One region of the Blautia sp. AM47-4 genome, then DNA from elsewhere that is predicted to be linked to it. Evidence: a T-box and tRNA genes for the amino acid it is inferred to sense, from the RefSeq annotation. Region 1 holds a T-box; the other regions hold tRNA genes.
The links. A T-box is a leader RNA that pairs with one kind of tRNA and senses whether it is charged. The one in region 1 lies ahead of DW965_RS08610 (proline--tRNA ligase), so its partner is inferred to be a tRNA-Pro.

Region 1 (9,985 bases):
TATGTTTGCACAAGTTGCTACATTAATAGGCATCGGGTATCTTATGACAAGATTTTGGGAAGATGCAAAAAATCAATGTGAATTATATAATTTGCCTCAAAAGCTTTGGGTAATATTTGGAATAATGTTTATTTGTGGGATAGTGTCATGGGGAAGTGTAGATGCTTTAACACGTATTTACATCCATAAGTGGGGAATGGAACTTGCCTTTTTGGGATATAAGAAAAAAATTGTATGGGAGGATTTTTCCGTTATACAAAGATATAAAAATCATTTTTTCTTTAACGTATCAAAACAAAAAGATAGTGGTCTGTTTTTTTCAACATATCATCCATTTACTAGCTTTGTGATATTTGATAAGTCACAATTTAGTTGTGTCCGTACTATGCCAATCAGTGCCGACGAATTTTGTGATCTCCTCACTTCATACGGTGTCAAGTATACGGAAAGTAAATAAAGTATGAGAAGAGTGGAAATGGCGGTAAGATCCTATGAATTACCAGCCACTTCCCTTTTTATACGCAAATTTGGAAAAAGAAAGAAGGAAATGTTTTAGAATTACAGTTCGTTGATACCAGTGAACTATAACAGAAAGTGTTCTGCTTCCCTGTTGTTTTTACGGAGAAAAGAGTGTAAAATAAATACAGACATCATTACATTGGTGGAGGATAAACAGTTGCTTGAATGGATTAATGTCTTTAAAGTGAACCGGAAAATTAAATCCCGTCTCTGGCCGTGGATCAAGATTATTTTAAGCATTGTTCTTTTCTTTGCGGTATTTTACGGTGACATCTATGTTCATATTCTGGATGGAACAAATCTGGGACGAATTGTGGAAGCAATGATTCTGGTTGTGTTTTCGTTTCTGGACTATCTGATCTGCTTTATTTCCGTAGCCGAAATGGACTGCCTGAAAGACCGGCGGTATGCGGCGGCGAAAGAGAGCGGTGAATTTTACACGATTTCCCAAATCGAAAGCTCCCTGTTCAACTACGTGCCGCGTACCTATACGATTTATTACCAGCGGGGAAGCAGAAGACTTACCTTCGGCGTACGGACAAGAACGACAGGAAATCTGCTGGAAATGGGCAGCAGAGAATATTTCATAGGACCGACAGGAAAGCGCGAGCAGATTGTGAAAGACCTCGATACGCTGATGAAAGAAGTAAAAAAATACGCAAGATTTGACAAAGTCCTGGTACAGGCAATCAATGGAGAACCGGTAAAGAAATGATGCCGGTTCTTCTTGCTTTTACGTAAAAATGCAGGTAAGATAAAAACAGCATGAGTGTAATACACATGCGTGAAAAATCATCAACAGAGAAGGTATGAAAATGGAGGAAACAAAAGATGAATTATCTGAAGGAACGGGATGGTGACCTGTTCTCCAATGCGGATCTGAAACGGCTGATTGTGCCGCTTCTGATTGAACAGCTTCTTGCCATCGCAGTCGGCATGGCGGATTCAATTATGGTATCCAGTGTCGGCGAGGCGGCGGTGTCGAGTGTGTCGCTGATTGATACAATCTTTATTCTGCTGATCAACATGTTCACCGCGATTGCAACCGGCGGAGCGTCGTGTGCGGCCAGTATATCGGAAAGAAGCGGCCACACAAAGCATGTGAGGCAGCTGACCAGCTTCTGCTGGTGACAACGGCGCTGTCAGTTGTGATCATGGCGGCGGTCTATCTTTTAAAGCCGTTTATTCTGCATGTTGTGTTTGGAAACATTACGGCAGAGGTAGAAAGAAACTGCAATATTTATCTGATGATCGTAGCGGCCTCCATTCCGTTTCTGGCGGTTTACAACGGCTGTGCGGCCATTTTCCGTGCGCAGGGTGATTCGAAAACGCCGATGAAAATATCCATCGTCATGAACCTGATCAATATTTCGGGAAATGCGCTTCTGGTCTATGCGCTGAAATTCGGCGTGGACGGCGTTGCGATTCCGACGCTGCTTTCACGTATGTACGCGGCTGCGGCAGCATTTGTTCTCGTACATAATAAGCGGTATCCAGTGCGGTGCTCTTATCCGGTGAAATTAAAACCGGATTTCCATATGCTGAAAAAAATCCTTGGCATCGGCATTCCGAACGGCCTCGAGAACAGTATGTTCCAGCTCGGCAAAATTATGGTCTTAAGTATGATCACACAGTTCGGAACAGCGTCGATCGCGGCAAATGCGGTGTCCAACACGATTGCTGTCTTCCAGACACTGCCCGGTATGGCGATCGGAAATGCAGTGCTGACCGTAAGCGCACAGTGCGCGGGAGCGGGAGACTATGAGCAGGTAAAATACTATGCGAAAAAGCTGCACATCATCATTTATGGCCTGATGATCGTCTGCTGTCTCGGTGTCATCGCGGCACTTCCGGCGGTGCTTCACGTTTACAGTCTGTCTGCGGAGGCAACAGCCATGACGGAAGATATCATCGTTTACCACGGCATCTGCTGTATGATAATCTGGCCAATTGCCTTCAATCTGCCGAATGTACTCCGCGCGTCCAATGATGTGGCATTTTGCATGATTCTCTCGATTCTTTCCATGTGGATCTGCAGAATCGGCATGAGCTATGTGCTCGGTGTGCGTATGGGATTCGGCGTCTTCGGTGTCTGGGTCGCCATGACGATGGACTGGGTTGTTCGTGCCATTTTCTTTGTCCTTCGCTATCGAAGCGGGAAGTGGCAGCATCAGACGTGATGAAAAATACGGAATGTTTTGGGGAGAGAGAAAGAAAAAACGATACATCTGGAGGAAGTTATTATTATGAAAAACGCAAAGAAACTGATTCCCGGAGCGGCGATTGCGCTGGTGATTGCCGCTGCGGCGAAATTCCTGGAAAGCCTGGAGGAGAGCGCCGGACTGCACTTTATCGGGGCATCGGTCATCGCCATGTTTATCGGTATGATTGTGAATGCCTTTTACAAGCCGAACAGCGTGACAGCGCCGGGAATTAAATTTACATCGAAGAAGATCCTGAAATTTGCGATTATTCTGCTCGGTGCGAGCCTGAATATCCGCACGGTGCTGACGGTCGGAAGATTTTCCCTGACGGTTATGGTATTTACCCTGGCAACGTGCTTTGGCCTCGGCGCACTGATCGGAAAAGCACTTGGACTGAACTGGAAGACGAGCAGCCTCATCAACGCCGGCACGGGTATCTGCGGCGGTTCCGCGATCGCGGCAATCGCGCCGGTCATCGAGGCGACCGATATGGACATTGCCTATGGCCTCTCCGCAACGTTTTTATTTGATACGGTCATGATTGTCGTATTCCCGATCCTCGGTCACTGGATGGGCCTTTCGGATGCCGCGTTTGGCCTCTGGGCCGGAACTGCGGTCAACGACACATCAAGCGTCGTTGCCACCGGTTACGCATTCAGCGAGGCCGCCGGTGATTTCGCAACCATGGTAAAATTGACACGGACCCTCGCCATCATTCCGGCTGTTCTGGCATTCGCCGCCATCAACGTACATCTGAAACGGAAGGCGCAGGCAGCAGAAGGAACCGCCGTAAAGGTAAGCATCAAATCCATTTTTCCATGGTTTATCTTAGGTTTTCTCGCCATGTCAGCACTGACCTCCTTAGGTCTTATCCCGGCAGGCACAGCAGCCGCATTAAAAACCATCAGCAAATTTCTGATGGTGGCCGCCCTTGCGGCCATCGGCCTGAACACCGATTTCAAATCCCTCTGCCGCTCCGGCGCAAAGCCGATGCTGCACGGATTCATCATTTCGCTGCTGGTAGTCCTGGTAGCGATTGCAGTCGAATTTGCGATCGGCATTGCGCCGCATGGGGTACTGTAAAGAAACAGAGAATTAAAAATCCAGGCATCCGTATAGGATGCCTGGATTTTTTAAATCAAAACGGGTTTGTCGTTTCCTTCAAAAACGTTTTCAAAACCTGCAGCACCCCGTTCTCCCAGTACGGCGGGCAGGTGTGTTTTGCTGAGGCGATGACTTCCGCTCGGGCGTTGGAGACGGCGTAGCTTTCGCCGGCGTTCTGAAGCATCTCGATGTCGTTTAGGTTGTCGCCGAAGCAGCAGACTTCGTCTGGGGTAAGGCCAAAGTAGTTCATCAGAAATGAGAGACCGGTCCATTTGCTGACGCCGCGGGCGTTGCAGTCCAACCATTCCTTACCGGCGACAGCGAGTTTTGCCTGATGTTTCCACGCCGGGATGAAATTTGGGGAGCAAAGCTCTTCACAGGAGGTTGGATGGTAGATCGTGAATTTGATAATGTCCTCGTTTTCTACCTTCGACAGATCCGGTACTTCGCGGACATCGAAGCCGTAGGAGTCGCGGAGCCAGTGAAACATGCGGCTTCCGGCATCTTCGGCGAGGCAGTAGTCCGGGGTGGCGGCAAAGCAGTCGCAGGACGGAAGTTCGTCGTGTACCATGCGGCACATGGATTTCCAGAGTGCCGTTTCCATCGGATATGTTTTCAGAATCTTTTCCGGTGTGCGCACGACAGTTCCGCCATCGGAGATGTAGAGCAGGCGGTCCTTGATCGGAGCGAAAAGCTTCTGTTCACTGGAAAACTGGCGGCCGGAACAGACAACAAAATGGATGCCCTGGTCGACAAGCCTGGAAACAACAGTCATATATTCCGGGTCGATCAGAAGTGTGCCGTCTTTGACGAGCGTTCCATCGACATCGGTTGCGATCAACTTTATCATAATAGAAAATCTCCTTATCTTGTCACAGAAAAAATTCAAACTATAGCAAGACCAGAAAATAACGCAAAAAAGGCAGTGCTGCAGGGCGCGAATTACAAGGAACGGATTTGAAGGCGTACCGGGGTACGACGAAAATCCGTGACGCAGTAATTCACGTTCTGCAGTGCTGAATTTTTTGCATTATTTTCTGGGATTGCTATAAACATGATTATATCGTGAATTGCTTCGGGGTGCAAGCCGGAACCGGAGGAACGCAAAACTCCACGTTGACGAAACGCAGAAATAAGGCGTAAAATAAAGAAAAATATATATCCACAGGGGGATTTTTATTATGGCATTTATTCAGGTAAGCTTCATGTCAAAAACTTTAATGCGCACCGTACCGCTGCAGGTTATTCTGCCGGTCGACAAATTTACCTTTGGGCAGCCGGAGCGCGAGGAAAAACCGTTTAAAACGCTGTATTTGCTGCATGGCATTTTTGGAAATGAGACAGACTGGGTTCATGGAACCAGAATCCAAAGATGGGCAGAGGAGAAAAACCTTGCCGTTGTCATGCCGGCCGGCGAGAATGCGTTTTATGTGGATCAGCCGTCCATCGGTGCCATGCACGGACAGTTTATCGGAGAAGAACTGGTTGAGATTACAAGAAAAATGTTTCCACTGTCCAGAAAAAGAGAAGACACCTTTATCGGAGGCCTTTCCATGGGTGGTTTTGGCGCACTCAGAAATGGCCTGAAATATCACGATACCTTCGGGGCTGTGATCTGCCTGTCCGGTGCACTTCATGTGCTGGAAAATCCGGAAGAGAGCAGAGCGGACAGCTTTGCACATGAAGAAGGTTATTTCGGAAATCTGGTCGAAGCAGCAAAGAGTGACAAAAACCCGGCTGTTCTTATCGAGCAGTTAAAGGAAGCACGGAAAAAAGATCCGTCTGTCAATGTGCCGACCGTATTCCAGGCGTGCGGAACAGAGGACGGACTTCTGGAAGTAAACCGTCTCTACCATAAACGGATGGAAGAGAGCGGCATGGACATTGTCTACTATGAGAGCAAGGGTGGCCATGAATGGGATTTCTGGGATGAGTGGATCAAAAAGGCACTGGACTGGCTGCCACTTGAGGAAAAGACGGAAGGCCTGAACAGCGGAAACGTAAATGTTTAAAGAAAAAGAAAAATCCGGCGGATCAGACCGTATATACAAAAAAAGGGAGACAGGCAATGCCAGAGACGAGAAATGACGAATTGTACCGTGCGTTAAAACACAACGGTTACCCGGACGACTTCTGCCGGGAAATTGCATACCGCCAGATGAACACCGATTTTACCGCCACGCGGATGCTCGGCTATCTCTACCGCGTCACAAGCCCGCGCGCCGAGGACGTTGTCGATGAGATGCTGGCTATTTTGAGTGACCGCAAAGCATGGATTGAGAAAAAACAGTCCGAGGAAGCCCAGGCGGCAATCAGCAGAATGTATCGGGAAGGCCTGTAACCTGGGCGGGCGTTTATGCAGAAAAAGCAGAAGGAACGGGCTTGCATTCTTTTCCGGTTTCTGCTACAATCAGTGCAGTGAAAAAGCGACGAAAAGAAACAGTAGCGACAGAGCGCATTCAGAGAGAAAGCGGCAGGTGAAAGCTTTTTGCAGAATCTATCGTGAACCGGTCTTGGAGCTGTGCACCGAAGAGAAGAAAATCCATCAGGGAAAATTTATTTCGTAGGCTGCACCGGGATCTCCCGTTACAGAGAAGGTACAGAGAGCAGAGATCACGCGTATTACAAAATACAAAAATCGTGGGGTACAAATGCTTTGTGTCAGAGTGCAGGAGTTTTCCTGAATTTAGGTGGTACCGCGGATAAAAAAATTCGCCCTAAACTGCAGCTTGCGGTTTAGGGCTTTTTTCTGTTTGAAAACTGCGCATCGCATTCTCGTTGCTTCAGTGATGAGTTAGATGCGCAAAATGTTGAATAAAAGCTTAAAATCGGACAGGCTGGAATGTTCTCGCGTCTGGAAGACTTCAGATGTTGAAAACCCAAAGAATAAGGAGGAAATCAGAAAATGAAACTTGAAAAATTAGTAGGAGAGCGCTTCAAAGAAAGACCTGCTGACTGTGTCATCGACAGCCATGCTATTATGGTAAAAGGCGGATACATCAAATATATGGCAAACGGAATCTATTCTTCCTATCTGCCGCTGCGCCGCATTGTGCGCAAAATCGAGCAGATCCTGCGCGAGGAAATGGACAAAATCGACGGCCAGGAAGTGCAGTTCCCGGTTGTCATGCCGGCTTCTCTGTGGGATGAGTCCGGCCGTTACGATAGCATCGGCGATGAACTGCTGCGTTTCACCGACCGCAACAATGCCAAAATGGTACTCGGCATGACCCACGAGGAGGCAGCCGTACACCTTGTACGCGAGTATGCACAGAGCTACACCAAATATCCGTTTATGATCTATCAGATCCAGACAAAATTCCGTGATGAGGCCCGTCCGAGAGCCGGACTGATCCGTGTGCGTGAGTTTACGATGAAGGATGCTTACTCCTTCCATACCAGCCAGGAAGATCTGGAGCAGTATTACGAGAAATGCCACGCAGCATACGAGCGTATCTTTGAGCGTGTCGGCGTGCCGGAGGTGGTATCTGTCAAATCCGATTCCGGTATGATGGGCGGAAACATTTCCCATGAGTTCATGCTTCTGACTCCGGTCGGAGAGGATTCCATCGTTCTGTGTGATTCCTGCGATTACAGAGCCAACATGGAGGCAGCTGAGAACATTTCCGATATCGCAAGAGACGCAGAATCCGCTGCACTCGAAAAGGTTTATACACCGAACGTCCACACCATTGAAGACGTCTGCAATTTCTTCGGAGACGAGACAAAGAACTCCTGCAAAGCCGTTGTTTATCAGCAGAATGTTGATGATAAATACGTTGTCCTTTTCATCCGCGGCGATCTCGAAGTCAACGAGACGAAGCTGGTCAACTTCCTCGGCGAGCAGGTTCACGCAGCCGTGATCACCGAAGAATGCGGACTGAACGCAGGCTATATCGGACCTGTGGACCTGAAGGTGAACGGAGATGCCGTTGTTCTCTATGATAAATCCCTCGAGGGAAGAAACAACCTTCCTGCGGAGCCAACGAAGCAGAGCATCATTACAAAGGACTCGACATGGAGCGCGACGTTCCGAATGCCGAGTATCACGATTTTGCAAAAATCCAGGAGGGCGGCATCTGCCCGAAATGCGGCAAAAAGACCGTAAAGATCTCCAGAGGTATCGAGGTCGGAAACATTTTCCAGCTTGGAACCAAATATACAAAATCCATGAATATGACCTATGTCGATGCAAACGGCGAGAGCAAGACCCCGATCATGGGATGCTACGGTATCGGTGTCGGCCGTCTGGCAGCATCGGTCTGCGAGGCACATCACGATGAGTACGGCCCGATCTGGCCGAAAGCTATCGCTCCGTGGCAGGTACACCTCTGTGCGGTCCGCGTCGATGACGAGGAAGTAAGAGCATACGCGGACAAGCTGTACGAGGATCTGCAGAACGCAGGCATCGAAGTGATCTACGACGACAGAAGCGTCAGAGCCGGCGTAATGTTTGCCGATGCCGACCTGCTCGGTATTCCGCTGCGCATCATCGTAAGCCCGAAAAATATGAAACAGGGCGTTGTCGAGGTTGCATCCCGCGATAAGACTCTGAAAACACAGATTCCGCTGGAAAATGTGATGGAAGAGATTAAACAGTATCTGTAATGATTCAGAACCATGCGAAAGGGAAGAAAAATCGCGATGGGGTTCGGAAGAAGTTCGACAGGAGAAAACACGATATGGAACTCTGGGATATCTATGATGAAAACAAACAGCCGACCGGCCGCACGATGAAGCGGAATGACTGGCATATGAAGCCGGACGAGTTTCACCTGACGGTGCTCGGCGTAATCGCAAGACCGGACGGAACCTTCCTTATCACAAAACGTGTCATGACGAAAGCCTGGGCACCGGGCTGGTGGGAGGTTTCCGGCGGCGCGGCACAGGCAGGAGAGAGCTCGTTGGAGGCCGTGCGCCGTGAGGTCAGAGAGGAAACCGGACTCGATGTGAGCAAGGCAGACGGCGGCTACCTCTTCACTTACCGGCGTATCAACCCGGATGAGGGAGACAACTACTTTGTCGATGTCTATCGCTTCGTGATGGATGTCAAAGACGAGGATCTTCACCTTCAGGAGGAAGAAACGGACGGCTACCGTTTTGCTACGCTGGACGAAATCAAAGGATACGCCGCAGAAGGCAAATTCCTGCATTACGACAGCATCCGCCAGGCATTTGAACTGTAACAGAGAAATGAGATAAGAAAAACGCGTTCCCGCCGGAAACCACAGAGGTTTCCGAAAACGGGAACGCGTTTTTATCATTTACAGGATTCTTTCTTGCCGTAGGCATGCCTGAAAAAGGCTTTTCGTAAGCGTTTGACCGTAAGCGCGCAAGCGGTTCCTTGCGGTTAATCGCGATTGAATACTTCGCGGTTGAGCGCCTTTTCCTGATGGCTGACAATCGTTGTGCAGACAGCATCGCCTGTGATGTTGACTGCGGTGCGCAGCATATCGAGAATACGGTCGATACCCATGATAAGAGCGATACCCTCCGTTGGCAGTCCGACGGAATTCAGTACCATAGCCAGGGTGACAAGTCCGACGCTTGGGATACCGGCGGTACCGATGGAAGCCAGTGTTGCGGTAACAACAACCGTTGCGAGGTTTGCCGGAGTCAGATGAATACCGTACGCCTCTGCGATGAAGATGACAGCGACACCCTGCATAATGGAGGTACCATCCATGTTGATGGTTGCGCCGAGCGGAATGGTGAATGAAGAGATCTGTTTCGAGACACCCATCTTTTTGTTCAGCGTATCAATCGACATCGGGATTGTCGCGTTGGAGGTTGCGGTGGAAAATGCAAATCCCATAACCGGAAGGAATTTTTTCACGAATTTAATCGGATTCAGCCGTGTGAATACGAACAGAAGAACCTGATAAATGATGAAGCACTGCAGTGCCAGCGCCAGTGTTACATTTCCCATGTATTTCAGCATCGGTGCGAACGCAGAAAAGCCGACCGTTGCAAAGGTACGTGCAATCAGACAGAAAACGCCGACCGGGGCCACCTTCATGACCGTCATGGTCATTTCCATCATGACATCGTTAAACTGGCTGATAAAGTTGGAAACGACCGAAGCGCGGTTTCCGAGCTTTGCCAGCATTACGCCGACAAACAGGGCGAATACGATGATGGGAAGCATATCGCCGTTT
Region 2 (9,985 bases), on a different contig from region 1:
TGTTAAATGCAATATTCAGAGAAGGGGTCATATTTATAAAAGCTTCATCCGAAATCTGTGAAAAAAACGGTATACGAGTTAATTCTGCATCCATCTGTTCCTGAAATTCCTGCATAAGTGCCGGATAACCATGAAACATTGCTGCTTTTCCCACAAGGAACATCTGCGTTGCAGTATTAATATCGACGCTGATATCATCACTTGTAAAATGTGAGTCCTTCAAAAATGTATTGGTTTCTGAAAAAATACGTTTCCATAACGCATCATCAAACGCGATATCCCCTGATGCACTTTCAGCTGAGCTTCTCCATTCGATTCCATCCAGACTCATGAATTCCCCAATTGCACCTGTCTGAATCACCTCATGAGCAGACCAGTCTTCTGCAAGATCCAGGGAATACGGTTTTATACCATTATCATAAAATTGCTGGCATGCCTGTGCATATTCCTTATAGTTTTTCGGTATCTTGATTCCATACTGTTCAAACAATGTCTTGTTGGCAATAATCGTCTGCGGTATACCGCAGATAGGAAGCCACTGAATCTCATTTTTTGAATTTTTATAATATTGCAATGCATAGGAGTAATACCTGGAAACCACGTCATAAGAAGCAAAATCCATTAGATATGGCTCCAGATCCTGTGCATCTTTTCCAGAAAATCGACGTACGGTTATGATATCCGGCAGTTCACCATGTTCCTCAAAATAGCTATATAAATCGGTATCATTGTTACCGGTAATAAACTCAATATCCTGATCTGGAAACTGCTCATGGATATAGGGTCCAATATTTTTCATTAAACGATTTTCCCACAGATACACGGTAAGGTGATCGTCATTTTTAGATACTGCTTTTTGAGATTGTCCACAGCCAGACAAAACAGTAATTGCTAAAAGCACACCTGGCAGTAATGCTGTCAGACATTGTTTTGCCTTTTTCATCCTCGTATTTTCCTCATTCTTTCCTGATAAAATCATTAATTCAATAATTGGGAAACAATTACAGCCAGTTTTCCAGAACATCATTCAGCTTATTCATATCCAGCGGTTTCGCGATATGTCCATTCATGCCTGTATTTTTTGCCAGCTGTACATCTTCTGCAAAAGCATTTGCTGTCATGGCAACAATCGGTAGTTTTCCCTGTTCACCCGGAAGGCTCCTGATTGCTGCGGTTGCCTCATAACCATTCATGACAGGCATTTGGATATCCATAAAAATAAGGTCATACAAGCCTTTCGGTGAAGCTTCTACTTTTTCAACTGCAATTTTTCCATTTTCTGCCGTTTCCACTTCCGCCCCTGTCATCTGCAGAATTTCAACAGCAATTTCTCTGTTTAACTCATTATCCTCGACCAGCAGAATTCTTTTTCCTGTGTAATCTGCTTCAGACAGCTCATCCAGATAATTTCTTGCTGTTTTTTCTTTTCTGCCAGAAGTAAACTGCCGCAATGTAGCCGCCAAACGGGAACGGAACAGCGGTTTTGCAATAAAAGCATCTACGCCTGCAGCCTTTGCTTCTTCTTCGATCTCGCTGAATTCATAAGATGTCAGTACAATAATGGTAATCTCTTTCCCTATCCGTTTCCGGATCTGTCTGGCTGTTTCAATTCCGTCCATATCCGGCATTTTCCAATCTAAAATAACAGCAAAGTAATCATTTTTTAGCTCATGATGTGCATAACAGCGCTCAACGGCTTCTCTGCCGGAGAGAACCCATTCGCCTGTAATCCCAATCTCCTTCAATGTGGCAACTGTACTTTCACAACATGTCTTATCATCATCCACAACCAGAACAGGTAGATTCATCAGATTTCTGTCCTGTTCTTTTTCTTTTTCCTGAAGTTCCAGATAAATTGTTACTGTAATTTTAGTTCCCTTATGTAAGGTGCTTTCCACTTTAATATTACCATTCATCAGGTTCACAATATTTCTGCTGATTGCCATTCCCAGACCTGTTCCCTGGACTCTGGTTGTCCGATGGTCATCTGCGCGGCTGAAAGGATCAAACATGATTTTCTGGAATTCCGGTGACATACCGATCCCATTATCCTCAATCGTAAATTCATAGCATCCAAGTTCCGAAAATCCATTTGGCTTTTCCTCTATGGAAAAAGTAATATTCCCGCCATCCGGTGTATACTTGACCGCATTACTCATCAGATTCACAAATACCTGCTGGATTCTCAGGCTGTCACCACAGACACTCTCATGTTCAATGTGATTAATGTGTATATCTAAATTGTGTTTATGTTCATCAATCACCGGTTTTGTGAGTGTTATAAGATTATCCACCAGATCTGGCAGATTGAAATCCTCCTGTGCCAGCGTCATTTTTCCACTTTCAATACGTGCCATATCCAGCACTTCATTAATCAGCCCCAGCAGATGACGGCTTGATTTTGTAATTTTGCTGAGACATTCAATGACTCTGTCCTGGCTCTCAATATTTGCTCCTGCAATTGCTGTCAGGCCGACAATGGCATTCATCGGTGTCCGGATATCGTGGGACATATTGGAAAGGAATTCTGTTTTCGCACGGTTTGCATTTTCTGCAGACCGGTAAGCCTCTTTCAGTGCCTGACGGGATTCAATCTCTGCTTTCTTCTCCTGTGTCACATCCATGGATGCCAGCAATACCTTTTCCAGCTTTCCATTCTTCCATTCCAAAGGAATATAAGAAGCGATTTTATAAGTCTTTTCATCCAGGCTGCAATACTCAAACTTATAAATATCATTTTCACTTTTCAGATTCTTCCGGATATTTTCCGGTGCGATCAGGATGTCCATAGTTTCCAATGGTTCCAGTGTCTTATATTTTTCAAGAACCTGCATCTGAAAATCATGATAGAATCCCAGAGGTTTATATATCATCTGTCCATTCAGGTTATAGAATTCATATCTGTCATTTTCCAGATCACAGACAACAAAGCGGTCAACCAGACGCACAATACTCTGAATTATCTGCTCCATGGAAGCATTATCCGCCGCCATCTGCAGATGCCGTGCGCTCTCTACCTTTGTCTCTGTGATATCACGCAGAAAGATCATGGCATATTCTGAATCCTCTATTTCGCCACGTATGACCACATTGCGGACCCATCGTTCTTCTCCATTCAGAGTGATACGGCACTCTAAAGCCAATTCGGTTTCCAGACCCTTCAGCCTTTCTGCAATATAACCACGGTCGTAAAAAGAGGATACCGCCTTCTTATCTGTCTCCACAACATAGGAATCCACAAAATGACGGATCAGTTCATCCCATGTATGACTCTGTTCAAAGACTGTCATCAGGGACGGTTCAACCTTAAAGGTATCAAAAGTATTCGCTTCCAGATTTACATAATACTCACACAGGTCTGCTTTCGTAAAAGCCCGGTGGAAAGCAGCAGATTTTTGTGCCTGCATGGCCTCTTTTTTTTCCGCATCAATATTAATAAAAATCCCGGCAATCCTGCTGGCAGAACCATCCAGACGGCGTATTACTTCTGCCGATGCCCGAAACCACTGGTATTGATTATCCTTCATTCTCATACGATACTCTACCTGGTATTTTATCTGGTTCGTCTTATCCTTAATTGCCGCCTGAAGCTGCACCATTACTCTTTCTTTATCCTGTGGATGCAGAAGATCTGACCAGGATTCCAGTTTATTCGGAAAGTCCAGAGTGTCATGATAGCCAAGCATTTTTCGGAATTCATGACTCCAGTTTGCATTCACAATCTCACTGTTTTCGTCACAGTCAAAATACCAGAAGCCGGAACAGATAGCCTCATTGAGCAGTGTCAAATTTACATGATCCCAGTTGACTTGTACGGACATAACCCAGATCTGTCTGCCCGCCTCATCTGTCGCATCCTCTTTACAAAGCCGTACATTTTTCACTGTACCGTCTGCTGTAAGGATCTGTGCTTCCCCTGTTCCGTGAAGCTGCAAAAAACGGTCTCGCTCCAGTCTATCTTCCTCGTCATAAAAGAAGTTTCTCAATGAGCCTTTTGTCTGTTCCATGAAAGTATCGAATGTATATCCTGTACTATGCAACAGCAGATTATTCACAGACAAAATAGACAGGTTTTGGTCATAAGATCCTGTCATTATACCTACCCCGCCGTTATTTTCCAGTGTTTTCTGTACGGCCTGTGACATAGCCTGTGTCTGTCCCGTTACAGCCTCACCTAAAGAATATATTTTGTCTTCATACTTTTCCATTTTATAAAAATCCTCTCTCTGTTTTATGCTTCATTATCCTGCTTTTATCTGTATACAGAGAACCTGTCCCTGCCAGTTTTACATTTACGTTATAATATCCTACAAAACGTGAAAAACAGGTATACGGATTTGAGAAGTTGCAGCCACTACACACAATATTCACACAAAATTCTCTTTATGTTTTCAATTTTTATAGGCTTTGCCAAGTGAGCATTCATTCCTGCTGCCAGACACTTACTCCGATCGTTCCTGCTGTAAAACGGTATCTGAGGCTTTTTTTATTTATCTGATTTTTTTCTGTTTCCATGGAACTTCTGAACGCTCACCTCCTGGTATCATTACAAATATACATAAAAACTCATTTTTATATTACCATGAAATTTTTTACTTTGCAATGCACATACCTTTTCAGACGCTGCTTTTCTTGTTTCCTTTTTCAGAAAATTGCAACCAAAGGGGCGCACCTGAAAATTTCTTTTCAAATGCGCCCCTTCGCTTTCTTTTTTTCTGTCAGATCAATCCGTAATGCTCCATCGCCTTTGCCACGCCGTCCCGCTCGACGGTATCGGTTACGTACTCTGTGTACGGATCCAGAATCTCATCATGTTTTCCAAGCGCAATGGTGTGTGCGCCGCACCGGAACATGGTAAGGTCGTTGCTGCTGTCGCCAAATACGTATGCATCTTCTTTCTCCAGCTGAAACTGTTTCAGCGCATAGTCCACAGCTGTTCCTTTGCTGCAGCCGTGCGGAACGATTTCGTATACACCGCCGCGGCGATCCATGATATCAAACTCCTGCTCAAATTCACGGTACATACGTTCTATATCAGACTGTGCATCGGTTACGATACAAAATTTATCGTAAATGATTCCTTTTGTCTCCGCTGTCTCCGCGAGTCCGATTCCGACAGCAGCGAAATAGGCACGGGTCTGCTCGACCTCCCGAAAACGGGATACCTCCGACGAAAAATAAACATTATCCGTTCCCTCCAGAATCATGCCGATCCTGCACTCCTTTAAAATAACCGGGATTTCCTCACAGCGCTTTTTCGGAATCGTCTGATGCATCAGGATTTCGCCGTCCCGGCGCAGATAGGTCCCGCAGCCGCACAGAAATCCGGAAAACGGAAGCTTTTTCAGCTCCTCGGGCAGCTCCGACCAGGTGCGGCCGGTATTAATAAACGTAAGATTTCCTTTTTCCGCTGTCTTTTTCAATGCATCGAGCGCGCTCTGCGGAATTTCTTTTGTAATCTCACTCAGTAACGTTCCATCAATATCAAAAAATAATGCTTTCACAAAAATTTCCTCCTCGTGTACTGTTTCCTGTTCTCTTTCTGACATACGAAAAAATGCCGAAGCTCTTGATTGTCAAGGCTTTCGGCATTTTCATTCCAGTCGAAGCGACGGGATTCGAACCCACGACCTCTGCGTCCCGAACGCAGCGCTCTACCAAACTGAGCCACGCTTCGATTTTATTTGTTTTCTGAACTCTCGTCCGTCAACAATAGCTATTATATATGATGTCTATAGGAATGTCAACACCTTTTTTGAAATTTTTTTAATTTTTTTTATTATTGCTTCAAAAGGTACATTTCACACGGGTTTGCGGCCTTTTTGGTGTTCTTTTAGAATGACAGTTTCTGAGAAAGTCAAAAAAAGAGATATGCCGGAAGTTCTGTTCCGGCATATCTCTTATCTTTGTTTCTCAGCTCAGCTGATATACATCTGCATACTGCACGCCGAAGCTCAGCGCCTCGGAATGGCTGCTGCAGAAGATGTCTACGTGGCCGTAAGCGGTTCCGCGGTCTTCTACCGTGTAAACCTGGCCGTTGATCATCAGTTTCGTTCCGAATGGTACACCGCCCATGGCGATCGTTCTTCCTGCGGTCGGTGTGGTTCCGCTCGCGGTGGATCCGCCGGACCACTGTCCGGTACAGATGGAACAGGAGCAATAGCCTGTCAGTTTAAATCTTCCAAGGTATGTTCCGCTGGAGGAGCTGCTGGAAGTATCTGACGCGGATGGACTCCCCGTTGTCGTGGAGGATGCGCTGCTGTCCGAAGAACTGCTTCCGGAGCTGCTGCTTGTATCGGTATCTGCTTTCGCTGCGGCATTTGCTGCTTCTGCGGCTGCGACTCTTGCGGCCTCGGCTGCCTGTTTTCTGGCGGCCTCTGCCTCAGCTTCTGCGGCAGCCTGCTGTGCGGCGGCTGCTGCGGCTGCTTCCTCTTCTGCTTTCTTCTGCGCTGCAATCTCCTCTTCTTTCGCCTGACGGATCAGGTCGTTGATTGCATCTGCTTTGCTGTTGATTTCATCTACCAGTGCACTCTCGCTGGATTTTGCATCGTCCAGCTCTGCGGAGTAGGTACGGAGTTCCTGATAAGCTGCTGCATACAGCTCCTGGATGGCTTCCTGCTGATCGCTGCTCTGCTGCTGCAGTTCTACGATCGCTGCCTGCTCTTCCTGCACCTGTGTTTCTTTTTCTTTTACCTGGTCTACCGTGTCTTCATACTCCTGCATAAGATCGCGGTCGAAATCGGAAATTTTCTGTATGTATTCTGCCCGGCTGATCAGCTCTGAAATGCTTTTGGAAGAAAAGAGCATTGCCATGTATCCGTTTCCGGAAGAATTTTCATACATATACTGGATACGGAGCTTCATCGCCTCGTACTGCTCTTCTTCTTTTGCTTTTGCATCTTCCAGATCTGCCTGAATCTGTACCAGTTCGTTCTGCTTCGCATCATACTGATCCTGAAGCTCCTGCAGACGGTTCTGCAGATCGTCCAGCTGCTGGTTCAGTTCGGAAAGATATTCTTCTGATTGTCCCTTTTTGGAATTGAGTTCGTCAATCCTGCTCTGTATGCTGTCAAGCTGAGACTGTGCGGCAGCCTGTTCTGCCTGAGCATTTGAAATTTTCTCCTTTGTACTGGCACCATAGCATGGCAGAACGGTTGCTGCCGTAAGCACTGTGGCCAAAACCAGGCTGAATAATTTCTTTTTTTTCATGTCGTACACCTCATACTTATTACGTTCTGTTGCTGATTGTCACTCCCAGTTACTGCGGAAAATGGGTCTTTTTTCCCGCCGTACTTTGCCATTATAACACAAGTATGTCTGAAATGAAAGTCTTTTTTAATTTCTGTTAATAACTTTGTAATATTTCGACATTTTTCCTGCAAACACTGACATGATTTTTCTACTTTCTCCATCCAACAGGGTACTTATTTTTCAAGGTTCCATTGACCAGTTTGCCCCATCCAAGGCCGAATCCATCGACGCAGACCAGCTTCCAGCCCGACGGCGATGCGGTCTCTCCCGGCTCTACGGAAATTGTCTCACCGCGGAGATATTTTTCGGTACGCTCGTCATCTGCCTTTAAATTCATGTAATCTTTGAACTTGTCCGCGGAGAGTGTCACGGCAAACGGCTGTGACGGCTCGAAACGGTCTTTTTTCAGTTCACCGAGATACAGACCGTTCCGCAGGAAATGAAGATTCCGCACGCCATCCGGCAGGGACGGGGAATGGTATACTTTTCCGGCACGGACTTCCAGTTCCTCCACCGGGATCGGTGCTGTCATCCGGGACAGGAAATCGGAAAGGATCTGTTTTTCTGCTTTCGACGGACCCGGTGCTTCCGTTCCGCGGTCTTTTTTCCGGTTTTTCTGTTTTTTGTTTTTCTTTTCGATCGGTTTTTCTTCTGTCTCATAAGGAATGGCTTCGCCTTTTTTGCGGAACAGGGCAAGGTAATGGCCCTCGCCGTTCATTTTATGCGGCCAGATGCGCACGGTCTTTTCGATCTCCGGATCGCCGTTTCCCCAGACTGGATTGCCTTTTGAAAAACCTTCGTAGCCTTCCATCTCGATCAGTTCCATTTCCGGGAAGTTTTCCAGAAGGAAAGAAACGGTTCCCTCGTCCTCCTGCGGGGCGAAGGTACACGTCGAATACATCATGAGGCCGCCCGGACGCAGCATTTTGACAGCATTCGAGGTGATCTCGCGCTGCAGATCCGCAAAGAAATCCGGCCGCTCCGGGGTCCAGGTGCCGATGACTGCCTCGTCTTTCCGGAACATGCCCTCGCCGGAGCACGGTGCATCCACGAGGATTTTATCGAAGAAGCCCGGGAAGACGTCTGCAAGGCCTGCCGGTGTCTCATTGGTGACAAGCACGTTTTCACTTCCGAACAGCTCCAGATTGCGCAGCAGTGCTTTGGCGCGGGCGTTGCTGATGTCATTGGCGACGAGAAGGCCGGTTCCTTTCAGGCGCGCATTCAGCTCCGTCGCTTTGCCGCCCGGTGCGGCGCAGAGATCGAGCACACGCTCACCCGGTTCGATCGGGAGGCGGGACGCCGGGGTCATGGCGCTTGGCTCCTGCAGATAGAAGACGCCTGCCGCATACAGCGGAGACTGGCCCATGCGCATGCCGTCCGGCACGAAATAGCCGTTTGGAATCCACGGAATTTTCTTCCACATTCCCGGAACAAGCGGTGGGAAATCTTCGGTCCGGCATTTTTTTGTATTTACACGCAGCCCGGCTGTGCGGGGTGCGTCGTAGGAAGTTAAAAATGCATCAAATTCATCGCCCAGCATGTCCTGCATGCGGGTCAGAAATTCCTGTGGTAACTGCGCCATGTATTGTCTCTCCTTTTTATTTTGCTTTGTTGTGCATCGGTCCCTTTTCGTGAACTGGCGATGTTTTTTCTGTCTTTGTTTCTTTTGTTTTGCATCTATTTCATAATTTCTCACAGAAAAAGAGACAGCTTTTTCGATTTTTCAATCTTTTTGCTGTCTCTTTTTTGCATAGCGGAGAAGAAGGGATTTGAACCCTTGCGCCGTTTCCGACCTACTGGTGTTCGAAGCCAGACCCTTCAGCCTCTTGGGTACTTCTCCGTATTTTGTCAAATACATCATATATTATAGTGCTTTTTCTACGATTCGTCAATGATTTTTTCATTGGTTTCCGATGGAAATACGGGGATTGTATTTTTTACGGAAATATTCGAAAGTGCAACTTACTCAAACAAATAATCTTCCTCAGGCAGCATCCCATCCCGATGCTGCCTCTTCTTTTATTCTTTCCCTTCTTCCACCCTCTTCCTCTCTTCTTTTTTCTTCTTTTTCACCACCCGCAGTCTCCGGAAAAACGCACTCAGCATCTCCGAGCACTCTTCTTTCAGCACGCCGCGCTCGACCTTCACCTGATGGTTAAACTCGTGCATTTCCAGCATATTTAAGATCGATCCCGCGCAGCCCGCCTTCGGGTTCATGCTGCCGATGACGACTTCGCTGACTCTCGCCTGTACGATCGCACCGGCGCACATCTGGCACGGTTCCAGGGTGACATACAACGTACAGCCCTCCAGCCGCCAGTCGCCGAGCTTTTTGCTTGCTTTCCGGATCGCATTCAGTTCCGCGTGGGACAGCGTGTTTTTATCCGTATTTCTGCGGTTATAGCCCCGCGCAATCACCTTTCCCTCGTACACAATCACACAGCCGATCGGCACTTCCATCAGCTTTTCCGCTTTCTTCGCCTGCGTAATCGCCTGGCGCATGAAGCGTTCCCGTTCTTTCCGGTGCGCTTTTTTCTCCGGCGTTTCCAGCTTTGTTTCTTCTTCCATTGTGCACTTCCTTTCTTCTCTGCGTATATTTTCTGTCCTTCCCGCATATCGTGAACTGTAGCGCAGTATCTTTTTCTACTCTTTTTACTTCTATGCAGGAGGTTTTTATGTCTGATTACCGGCGTTTCATTGCCTATCTATACGAATACCCGAACAACCGCAAGGG
Region 3 (9,985 bases), on a different contig from region 1:
CTTATGTTACCATTTTTCTCCATCTCTGTCAAGCGCAAAACGCAGGATTCCGTAAAAATACACCCGCCGGAAAGGAGGCTCCGGCGGGTACTCTAACGCATGATTTCGTTGTTTTATTTGTTGTACTCTTCCAGGTATTTCTGGTAATCCTCTACCTGCTTTCCGTGGATTTCCTTGAGCTCATCCAGCTCATCCAGTGTAGTCGGAACAGCCAGTCCTAAGTTGTCCAGCCAGTCTTTCCGGATCCACAGAGTCTCACATGCCGGCTCTGCAACGTCGCCCGGGATACGGTAAATTCCGTTGTCTCCGGATGCATAGAACATAACGCCAGGATCTACGCTGTTGTAGTAGTCAACCATGTTGGTGTATTTCTTCATATACGGAGAAACATCCACCAGAAGGCCTGCGTCTACCCATTTCGTATAGTCAGCTTCCATGTTCCACCACCAGATGATGTCCGGTCGCTGTGTCTCATCGCCTATCAGAAGGGAAATTTTGGATGTTGCATCCGACCAGCCCGGCAGTGCGATGATATCGATATCCAGGTTGCAGCGGTCCTCCATCCATTTCTGCATTTCGCTCTCTCCCTTCCTTCCGGCGATATAATGCATTATTTTGCACCATTATTTTTTAATGTGTGATATTAACGAGGTTTTTATTCTTGCGTTTTTGTCATTTTCGTTCAGTTTAGCTTTCCTTAAATGCACTATTTTGCATTATTAATTAGTGTTTTTCTACATGGCATTTATGCACGAATTTGAATCATCGCAAAAAGGGAGCCGGAAACGCCCCGGCAGACGGTTTTTCTTCTCGTCCGCCGGGGCGTCCCTGGCTTTCTTTCTTTGTTCACTTTTTCCTGTTTTTTCTATTTCTTTCTATCCCTGGCGCTTGCACGAGGAACGGCGCACCACAACCTCCCCCGAAACGAGAATCCGCTCTTTCGGCGCTTCCGGGTGCTCCTCCCGCCATAAAAATTCATGCACCATACGGCGGCCAAGCCACTTCGTATCGACATGAACGGTTGAGAAGAACGGATACAGCATCCGGTCCTCATCATCATCAAATCCGGTCAGTGCCACATCCTCCGGCACGCGCACGCCGATTTTCCGGAAGGATTCTGTCAGTCTTTTGGCGATCATATCGTTGCCGCAGACAATCGCTTCCGGCAGTGTATCGTAGCTCGCCACAATCTTGTCAAAATTTTCCGGGTAATAAAAATGATCGCTCTCCATATCCGGACGAACAAGATCTGCCTCGATCGGAATGCCCGCCTGCTCCATCGCCGCAAGGAAACCGATATACCGGTCATGCATCGATTCATACGTACTGCTGTGTTCGCTCAGAAAGCCGATACGCGTCATGCCCTGTCCGATCAGATGGGACGTCAGAACACTCACCGGCTGCACACCGTCCACACGCACGATATCGCCCATCGGCCGCTGTTCGATACCGCAGTAATGGTCGAGCTGAAAAATGCGGTATCCCAGATTTACCAGTTTCTGCATATATTCCAGCGGCAGCATTTTAATGCAGAAGATCGCATCGATATTTTCATTCAGGCCGAGCGGCAGAATGCCGTTCTCCTCCTCCCGCTCCGTCACGACCGCAACGCGCGTCTGACAGTTATTGAGGCTCGCCTCCTCGGAGATGCCGCTCACGACACGGTCCCAATAAACAGCGGCATCCCGCGTACGCAGAACCATAATATTGTAATGCTTCTCCTGCGGTGCCCGAACTTCTTCCACATATACATTTTCGCCCAGATAGCCATTTCTTTTCGCCATCCGAAGAACTCTCTCCCGCGTCACCGGAGCTACCTTCGGATCATCCTTTAATGCCATGGCAACCGTATTCCGGGACAATCCCAGCTCCTTTGCCATACTCTGTATCGTTACTTTCCCCATAACTTCCTCCCTGTTTTTTCTGCGCAATTCATTTTTCTTCCGCACACGTCTTTGTCCGTAAGAAAAAAAGTGCCGTAAAACGACACTCTTACCGATCGGGGCAACAGGATTTGAACCTGCGACCTCACGGCCCCCAGCCGTGCGCGCTACCAAGCTACGCCATACCCCGTAATCATGTTTTCATTATACCAGCGAACTTCTGAAAAATCAATGTTATTTTTCCCTCTCCCGTTTCATTACATTTATTTCTTTATTTCGTGTCATATTCTCTTTTATTTTACTATATTGTCACTTTTTCTTTCTGAATATGTAATTTTTCGACGTTTTCCACGTATCATAAGTGAAAGGGGAAAATCGTATGCCATACAAACTTTCACCTCTGGCATGCCCGTCTGCAAAGACTATGTAAAAACTGAATAAAAGGAGACATCGTAATGGAAACTGAAATTTACTTTCTACTACACTCTTTAGGAATTGGTGCAAAATACCGCGGATTTCGCTATCTCGCCTATGGTATCGCTTTATGCATGGAAGACGAAGATTATCTCCTTCGGGTCAGCAAAACGCTGTACCCAAAGATCGCGCAAACGTTTCAGGTATCGTCCTCCTGCGTCGAACGAGACATCCGCACCGCTATTTCCGTCTGCTGGACCCGCGGAAACCGTGATCTGCTCTTTTCGCTTTCTGTGCATCCGGTTCTGACAAAACCGACCAATTCCGAATTTTTTGATATTTTAAGTTCTTATATCAAATACTACCGTGCTTTTCCTGCCTGTCGTCAGGAGGCATAAAAAAAACGAATACAGAAAAGATAACACTTCCGCGCCCTATCATATTGGGGGATATGCATGGCGCGGAAGTGTTTTTTCTATGATAAAACGATAGAACAAAAAAGGAGACTGCCCGCAAAGGCAGCCTCCCGATATGGATCATTTGACAGCAAACCGATTAGTTATTGATCAGTTTGTCCTCGTTGCTCCAGCTGTACAGTTTTCTGACTTCTTCTCCGACTTTCTCTGACGGATGCTCTGCAGCTTTTCTTCTCATTGCACGGAAGTGAGCCTGTCCGCCTGCTGGGGACATATCCAGAAGGAAGTCTTTTGCGAAAGTACCATCCTGGATATCGGAAAGGATCTTCTTCATGGTCTTCTTGGTTTCTTCTGTGATGATCTTCGGTCCGGTGATGTAATCGCCGTACTCGGCTGTGTTGGAGATGGAGTATCTCATTCCGGAGAATCCCGACTGATAGATCAGGTCTACGATCAGTTTCATCTCATGGATGCACTCGAAGTATGCGTTTCTTGGGTCGTATCCAGCCTCGCACAGAGTCTCAAATCCAGCCTGCATCAGGGCGCATACACCGCCGCAGAGAACTGCCTGCTCACCGAACAGGTCTGTTTCGGTCTCAGTTCTGAGGTTGTCTCCAGAAGACCAGCTCTTGCTCCGCCGATTCCAAGGCCGTAAGCCAGTGCTCTGTCCAGAGCTTTTCCGGTGTAATCCTGCTCAACAGCAACCAGGCAAGGAGTTCCTTTGCCAGCCTGATACTCGCTTCTTACTGTGTGGCCAGGTGCTTTCGGAGCGATCATAGCTACATCTACGTTCTTCGGAGGTACGATCTGTCCGAAGTGGATAGCGAAACCATGAGCGAACATCAGCATGTTGCCCTCTTCCAGGTTTGGCTCGATATCTTTTTTGTACATTGCAGCCTGTTTCTCATCGTTGATCAGGATCATGATGATATCAGCCTGTTTTGCAGCCTCAGCAGCGGTGTATACTTTGAATCCCTGTGCCTCTGCTTTTGCCCAGGATTTGCTGCCTTCATAAAGTCCAATAATAACATCACAGCCGGAATCTTTCAGGTTCAGTGCATGAGCATGTCCCTGGCTTCCGTAGCCGATAATTGCGATTTTTTTGCCTTCCAGTAAAGAGAGATTACAATCTTCCTGATAAAAAAGTCTTGCTGCCATTTTATTTTCCTCCATAATATATAGAATGTCTTGACCGGCGGCAGGTCGGTCAATTTATACAGCGAAAAGCATTTCTGCCTTTTGCTGTTTGTCAGGGAAATGAACTTTTCTATACAAAAATTTCATTCCTCCAGCAAACGTATGTAATGTGATCTGCGTTAATCGAGGTAACGCACATCGTGGGCTCCTCTGGAGAGTCCTGTCACTCCTGTTCTGGCCAGTTCCAGGATTTCGTATCCCTGTACCAGATTCAGGAACCCTTCGAGCTTTGACTGGTTTCCGGTCAGCTCTACAATCAGGCTTTCCTGTCCCACATCCACGATTCTTCCACGGAAGACATCGGAGATGGCGATGACATTGCGGCGTTCATTTTCATTCACACGGATTTTGACCAGCATCAGCTCTCGTCTGACACTCTCGTCCGGCTTCAGCTCTTTGATATCCCGCACATCGACAAGTTTTGCCAGCTGTTTTTTGATCTGCTCCAGAATCATTTCATCACTGCAGTACAGAACAACAGTCATTCTTGTGTATCGCGGGTCTGCTGTCACACCGGCGGTGATCGTCTCGATATTGTATCCGCGTCGGCTGAAAAGACCAGCTACTCTGCTTAAAAGTCCCGGCGTATTATCCACCAGCAGGGATAATGTTCTTTTCTGTTCCATAAACACCAACTTTCCTCCATCCGCAGGCGCCGCGGATTTTCAGCAATTTCTTACAACTTCCAACGCCTTATCCAATATATTAGCAACTTATCCTCACTTTGTCAACAAAAATTTTACCAAATTATTCTTTTGAGCAAAAATCTTTTGCCTCCTGTGGTTCCCATTTGCATACCTTCCGGTCATACGTAAGGATGCCGTTCGACTCCTCCTCGACATCGGTAAGCTGTGTGTAGACTGCTGCGGCAAGTCCCTGTTCTGTGAGTTCTCTTATCTTTTCTGCCAGTGCATTCATCGCTTTCTGGTACTGTGTCTGGTTCTGGTACGTGCGGTAGCCGAACGATTTTTCGGAGTAGAGATGCTCCTGTACCGGATACGTATAGCCGCCGTATTCAGAAAAAGCAAACGCGCGCTCCTCCGGTTTTACTTTTAACGGACGAAAGTAATTGTGAAGGCTCTTGATGTCCCCCGCTCCCTGATCGTACCAGCCGCTCGCGTGGTCGATCTGCCGCGTCGGATCGAGAGCGCGCACCATTTCTGTCATCTCCCTGGCATCAAACTGTCCCCATCCCTCGTTGAACAGAACCCAGAGCGACACGCACGGTGCATTGTAAAGCTGATGAACCGTCTCGCGGCACTCCCGCTTCCACCACTCTCTTCCCGTTTTTGAGGTCCGCGAAAAGAGCGGATAACAGTTATCCCTGAATTCCGTTGTCACAAACGGCAGTACGGTCGGAAGGTACAAAAGGAACGTCTGAATCGACCGGCCGCCGCCGTTGATCATATCCTGCCACACCAGCATACCGATATGGTCGCAGTGGGAATACCATCTTGCGCACTCAACTTTCAGGTGTTTCCGGATCATATTGAAACCGAGGCGTTTGGCCGTCTTAATGTCATAAACCATCGCCTCATCGGACGGCGGCGTGTAGAAGCTTTCCGGCCAATAACCCTGGTCGAGGACACCGTTCTGGAAATACGGCTTTCCGTTTAAGAGAAGACGCGTGATTCCTTTCTCATCTTTTCCAATGCCGAATTTGCGCATGCCGAAATAACTCTCGATGCGGTCTTCTCCCGCTTCAATGGAAACCCCATAGAGATGCGGATGTTCCGGGCTCCAGCCTGCAAAATTACCGAGAATCAGCTCCGCCTCGTTTTCTCTCGTCTCCCGGACGCAGATCACCTTCGCATCCGGCGCTTCGCTCTCCCGCACCGTAATTTTTTTCGTCAGTCCCGCATCCGGTCCGTTGAGGAAAACCCGTACTTTTACGCTCGCCGTATCATATTCCGGCGTGATCACGATGCGTTCCAGATACGTCTCCGGCACCCATTCCATCCAGACGCTCTGCCAGATGCCGCTCTGCGCGGTGTAAAACATGCCGCCCGGGGTAAGGCTCTGCTTTCCGCGGCCCTTCCAGTCCGTGTCCGTCTCATCGCGCACCTTGACGGCAAGCTCGTTCTCTCCCGTTTTGAGATACGGCGTAAGATCCACTGAAAAAGAAAGATACCCGCCGAGATGGCCTCCGGCACGCTTTCCGTTGCAGTAAATTACCGCATCCTGATCCACGGCGCCGAACTGCAGCAGCAGCCGTTTTCCGGCAGGAATTTTGGGAAGCTGAATCGTGCGGAAGTACCACAGATATTCTTTTGGAAGCAGCTGCCGCTTCACGCCGGACGCATCGCACTCCGGGGAAAACGGAACGAGAATTTTTCCGTCCCGCTGTTTTGGCATTTTCTGCGTTTCCGTGAACGCATACTCCCACCATCCGTTCAGATTTGTCCAGTTTTCCCGGCGCATCTGCGGACGCGGATATTCCGGAAACGGGAGCTCTTCTTCCGGATTTTTCCCAAATTCCGTAGAAAGGCGGAATTTTTTTCCTTCCTTTTTTCCAATCTGTAATGCTTTGACCGCATTTTTGAAGTCCATTCTTTTCCCTCTTTTTCTGATTTTTATGATTGATAAAAGCGTGCCCGTACAAAATCCCGGACACGCTTTTGGTGTACTGAAAATCAAAGCGGATATTCACAATCCGGTTAGATAAACGCCAGCGTTTTCATCAGATACAGCCAGAACGTCAGCGTAAAGGCACTGCCGCACGTTGTGAGCATAACGGTGTTTGCCGTCAGACTTCCCTCATGACCCATATTTTTCGCCATGATAAAACTGCTCACCGTCGTTGCGGAACCCAGCATCACAAGGATTGCCACCAATTTTTCCTGACGGAAGCCAAGTATCACGGCGATCGGCAGAAAGACAGCTGCAAGACCGACCAGCTTAATCGCAGCTGCAGCAATCGACGGCCGGATATTCTTTGCCGCGCTCTTTGCCTCAAACGACGCCCCCATCGCAATCAGGCCGAGCGGCGTTGCAAGTACCGCAATATTCTGCACCGTTTTCTGCAGAATCACCGGCTTTGGAATGCGAAGCACCGACCAGAGAAGTCCTGCAGCGATCCCGAGGATAATCGGGTTTGTCACGATATTTTTCGCCGTCTTTTTCACAAAATCTGCCGTGATCTCCTCCCGTTCCGGACGGAATACTGCAAGAACGACAACCGCCATGATATTATACAGCGGCACACTGCTGATGATCATCAGCGGCGCCATGCCGGAATTTCCGTAGATATTCTGGATAAAGGCAATACCAAGGATCGCCGCACTGCTCCGGTACGCCGCCTGGATAAATTCGCCTCTTGCACTTCTCTCTTTTAAGAGATGGGAAAGTCCCCATACCGCAAGAATTGAGAGCAGTGTTGCAAAGAAGCAGAACAGAACGAATTTGATATCCCACACAGCGGAGAAATCAGAATCCGACAGGTCCTGGAACAGCAGCACCGGGAGTGCGATTTTAAACACAAATTTGTTCATTTTGCTTGTGAACGATTCGTCCAGAATACCAACCTTTCGAAAGAAAAGTCCCAAAATCATTGTCAGGAAGATCGGCATCGTCGCGTTCAGGCTGAAGATCAGATTACTCATACCAGTGTTTTTCCTGCCAGTACATTTTTATAATCTTCGTAGTTCTCTTCGAGAAGCTTCGGCGTATTCAGACCGTAGGGACATTTCTTCATGCAGGCGCCGCAGTGGAGACAACCTCGATTTTCTTCATCATCGCCTGGCCGCGCTCGGTGAGCTGGTTGGCGGACGGGGAACGGCGCAGAAGCAGGCTCATGCGCGCGCAGGTGTTAATCTCAATGCCTGCCGGACATGGCATACAGTAACCGCAGCCGCGGCAGAAGTTGCCGGAGAGCTCTTTCTGGTCTTTCTCGATGATCGTCTTGATTTCATCCGTCATGGCAGGCGGACAGGCAATGTAGCTTAAGAACTCGTCCAGCTCTTTTTCTCTCTGGACGCCCCAGATCGGAAGCACGTTGTCGTACTGATCTTCAAAAGCATATGCAGCCGCGGAGTTTGTGATCAGCCCGCCCGAGAGCGCTTTCATTGCGATAAAGCCGATATTTTTCTCTTTGCATCCCTGTACCAGTGCTTTCTCACGGTCCGTTGCCAGATAGCAGAACGGGAACTGCAGCGTCTCATAAAGACCGGACTCAATGATCTCCTCTGCCACGCTCATGCGGTGGTTCGTGATACCGATGTGGCGGATTTTTCCCTGTGCTTTTGCTTCCAGCATCGCCTCATACAGGCCGGTTCCATCTCCCGGCTTAGGACAGAAGGACGGATTGTGGAACTGATAGATATCGATGTAATCCGTCTTCAAAAGGGAAAGGCTTGTCTCCAGATCCTTCCAGAAGCCCTCCACATCCTTTGCCATCGTCTTCGTAGAGATAAAGACCTTCTCACGCATTTCCTCAAACGCTGCGCCTAATTTTTCCTCGCTGTCGCTGTAGGCACGCGCGGTATCAAAAAAGCGGATGCCTCCGTCATACGCTTTGCGCAGCAGATAAACAGCGTCTTCTTTCGTGACACGCTGTACCGGCAGCGCGCCGAAGCCGTTCTTGTTTACACAGATTCCTGTACTTCCCAGTGTTACCATGGACATACTTATGTTCCTCCTTTTTCGCTTTCATTGTTTCAACTCATAGTCGGTATTTCACGGAGTCTGACATATCGAAAATAGTTCGACTGTGACTTGCATCATGTCAGTGGAGAATACCGATTTCTCTCCGCCCGCCACTGCCGTTATGTTTCTTTTAGCAATTCATCCCACCGCTTCAGAAACGGGGGACTTCTTGTCTACTGGTGTTAAAATCCGTTATTTCTATAGTATCACACTTTCTGTCAGACGGCAAACGCGATTTAAAGAGGCAGGCACAAAGGGAAATACTTTCCTTTTATGTCTGCCTCTGAATATCATTTTTTATTTTACTTCTTTATAAAAGTTTACGCAGTCCGACGGATCATAATAGATTTTATTATCCGCAAGCAGCGTGGAAACACCGTTCTGTACTTCGATGATGCTGACCGCACAGTTGTACGGCACGCCGCCGTGCCAGAAGTCGTTCTTGTCTTCATAGACATTGCGCAGCAGCGCACGCATGCAGCAGCCGTGGGTGGCGATCAGGATCGTCTTGTCCTGGAGCTCCGGTTTCGCAGTCAGCTCATGATAGAACGCTTCTGCCCGGTCGCAGACTCCTGGATCGTCTCTCCGTCTCCCGCCGGGCGGAAGTGGAACGGATCTCTGTAAAAATCGTCGAAGTGTTCAGACGGAATCTCAAAATTGTTTGCCCGGCATCCAAGCCCTTCCCAGGAGCCAAAGGAAAGCTCCATCAGGCGGTCGTCGGTCGTAAGCGGCACATTTCTGCCCGCAAGGACGAGCTCTGCCGTGTGCTTTGCGCGGCGCAGTGGACTGGAAATTCCAAGGTCAAACGGGATATTTTTCAGTCCTTCCGCCGTCACTTTCGCCAGACGGACACCGTTCTCATTCAGCTCGGTGTCCGTCTGGCCCTGCAGTCTGCCTTCTACGTTCCACGCGGTTTCACCGTGGCGCATGATATAAAGTTTCATAAAAATCAGCCTCTCAGTTCGATGTTGAACTCATTCTGCAGTTTCTTGCAGATCTTCTCGACAAATTTCTGTACTTTTTCGAAGTCAAATGCTTCTTCCTTCGGTGCAAAGGTGACGGTGAACGCCATGCTCTTCTTGCCTTCCGGAATCTGGCCGCCCTCGTAAACATCGAACAGACGGATCTCTTTTACGTATTTGTTTGCCTCACGGATACAGTTCTCTACATCGCCGCAGCTGATGTTTTTGTCCATGACAAATGCCAGGTCACGTTTCTCCTCCTGGAATTTGGAGATCGGCTGGAAGGTGCGTTTTTTGCCGTACCATCTGGAGAGCTCTTTTAAGTCAAGCTCCATGATGTAAGCGGAAGTACGCATGCTCAGCTCGTTCTGGATATCGTATGCTGCTTTTCCGAAGTATCCGATTTCTGTACCCTCGCAGAGTACTTTCACTGCCTGATACGGATGCAGGAAGGATTTCTGAACCGGCT

Region 2: it has a tRNA-Pro gene. The T-box ahead of DW965_RS08610 (proline--tRNA ligase) is inferred to sense a tRNA for this amino acid. The anticodon was not compared.
Region 3: it has a tRNA-Pro gene. The T-box ahead of DW965_RS08610 (proline--tRNA ligase) is inferred to sense a tRNA for this amino acid. The anticodon was not compared.

What each region holds. Positions count from the first base shown of each region.
Region 1 is NZ_QUHY01000010.1:38,883-48,867, reverse strand. Features, by position in the region: gene DW965_RS08645 (hypothetical protein) at 1-457, shown strand, start outside; gene DW965_RS08640 (hypothetical protein) at 677-1,234, shown strand; partial or broken gene DW965_RS08635 (MATE family efflux transporter) at 1,351-2,699, shown strand; gene DW965_RS08630 (YeiH family protein) at 2,766-3,806, shown strand; gene DW965_RS08625 (Cof-type HAD-IIB family hydrolase) at 3,862-4,677, opposite strand; gene DW965_RS08620 (alpha/beta hydrolase) at 5,009-5,839, shown strand; gene DW965_RS08615 (hypothetical protein) at 5,896-6,168, shown strand; T-box leader at 6,248-6,550, shown strand; partial or broken gene DW965_RS08610 (proline--tRNA ligase) at 6,733-8,435, shown strand; gene DW965_RS08605 (NUDIX hydrolase) at 8,510-9,013, shown strand; gene DW965_RS08600 (dicarboxylate/amino acid:cation symporter) at 9,178-9,985, opposite strand, start outside.
Region 2 is NZ_QUHY01000001.1:216,688-226,672, reverse strand. Features, by position in the region: gene DW965_RS01100 (ABC transporter substrate-binding protein) at 1-943, opposite strand, end outside; gene DW965_RS01095 (response regulator) at 1,002-4,208, opposite strand; gene DW965_RS01085 (Cof-type HAD-IIB family hydrolase) at 4,719-5,504, opposite strand; tRNA gene DW965_RS01080 (tRNA-Pro) at 5,604-5,677, opposite strand; gene DW965_RS01075 (PcsB-like coiled-coil domain-containing protein) at 5,914-7,209, opposite strand; gene DW965_RS01070 (RsmF rRNA methyltransferase first C-terminal domain-containing protein) at 7,400-8,833, opposite strand; tRNA gene DW965_RS01065 (tRNA-Ser) at 9,006-9,091, opposite strand; gene tadA (tRNA adenosine(34) deaminase TadA) at 9,271-9,819, opposite strand; gene DW965_RS01055 (DUF6128 domain-containing protein) at 9,870-9,985, shown strand, end outside.
Region 3 is NZ_QUHY01000007.1:7,702-17,686, reverse strand. Features, by position in the region: gene DW965_RS06365 (extracellular solute-binding protein) at 114-575, opposite strand; gene DW965_RS06360 (LacI family DNA-binding transcriptional regulator) at 876-1,904, opposite strand; tRNA gene DW965_RS06355 (tRNA-Pro) at 2,000-2,073, opposite strand; gene DW965_RS06350 (sporulation initiation factor Spo0A C-terminal domain-containing protein) at 2,339-2,695, shown strand; partial or broken gene ilvC (ketol-acid reductoisomerase) at 2,853-3,871, opposite strand; gene ilvN (acetolactate synthase small subunit) at 4,030-4,536, opposite strand; gene DW965_RS06335 (glycoside hydrolase family 2 protein) at 4,658-6,460, opposite strand; gene DW965_RS06330 (AEC family transporter) at 6,568-7,512, opposite strand; partial or broken gene DW965_RS06325 (aldo/keto reductase) at 7,509-8,533, opposite strand; partial or broken gene DW965_RS06320 (histidine phosphatase family protein) at 8,852-9,483, opposite strand; gene DW965_RS20990 (hypothetical protein) at 9,504-9,985, opposite strand, start outside.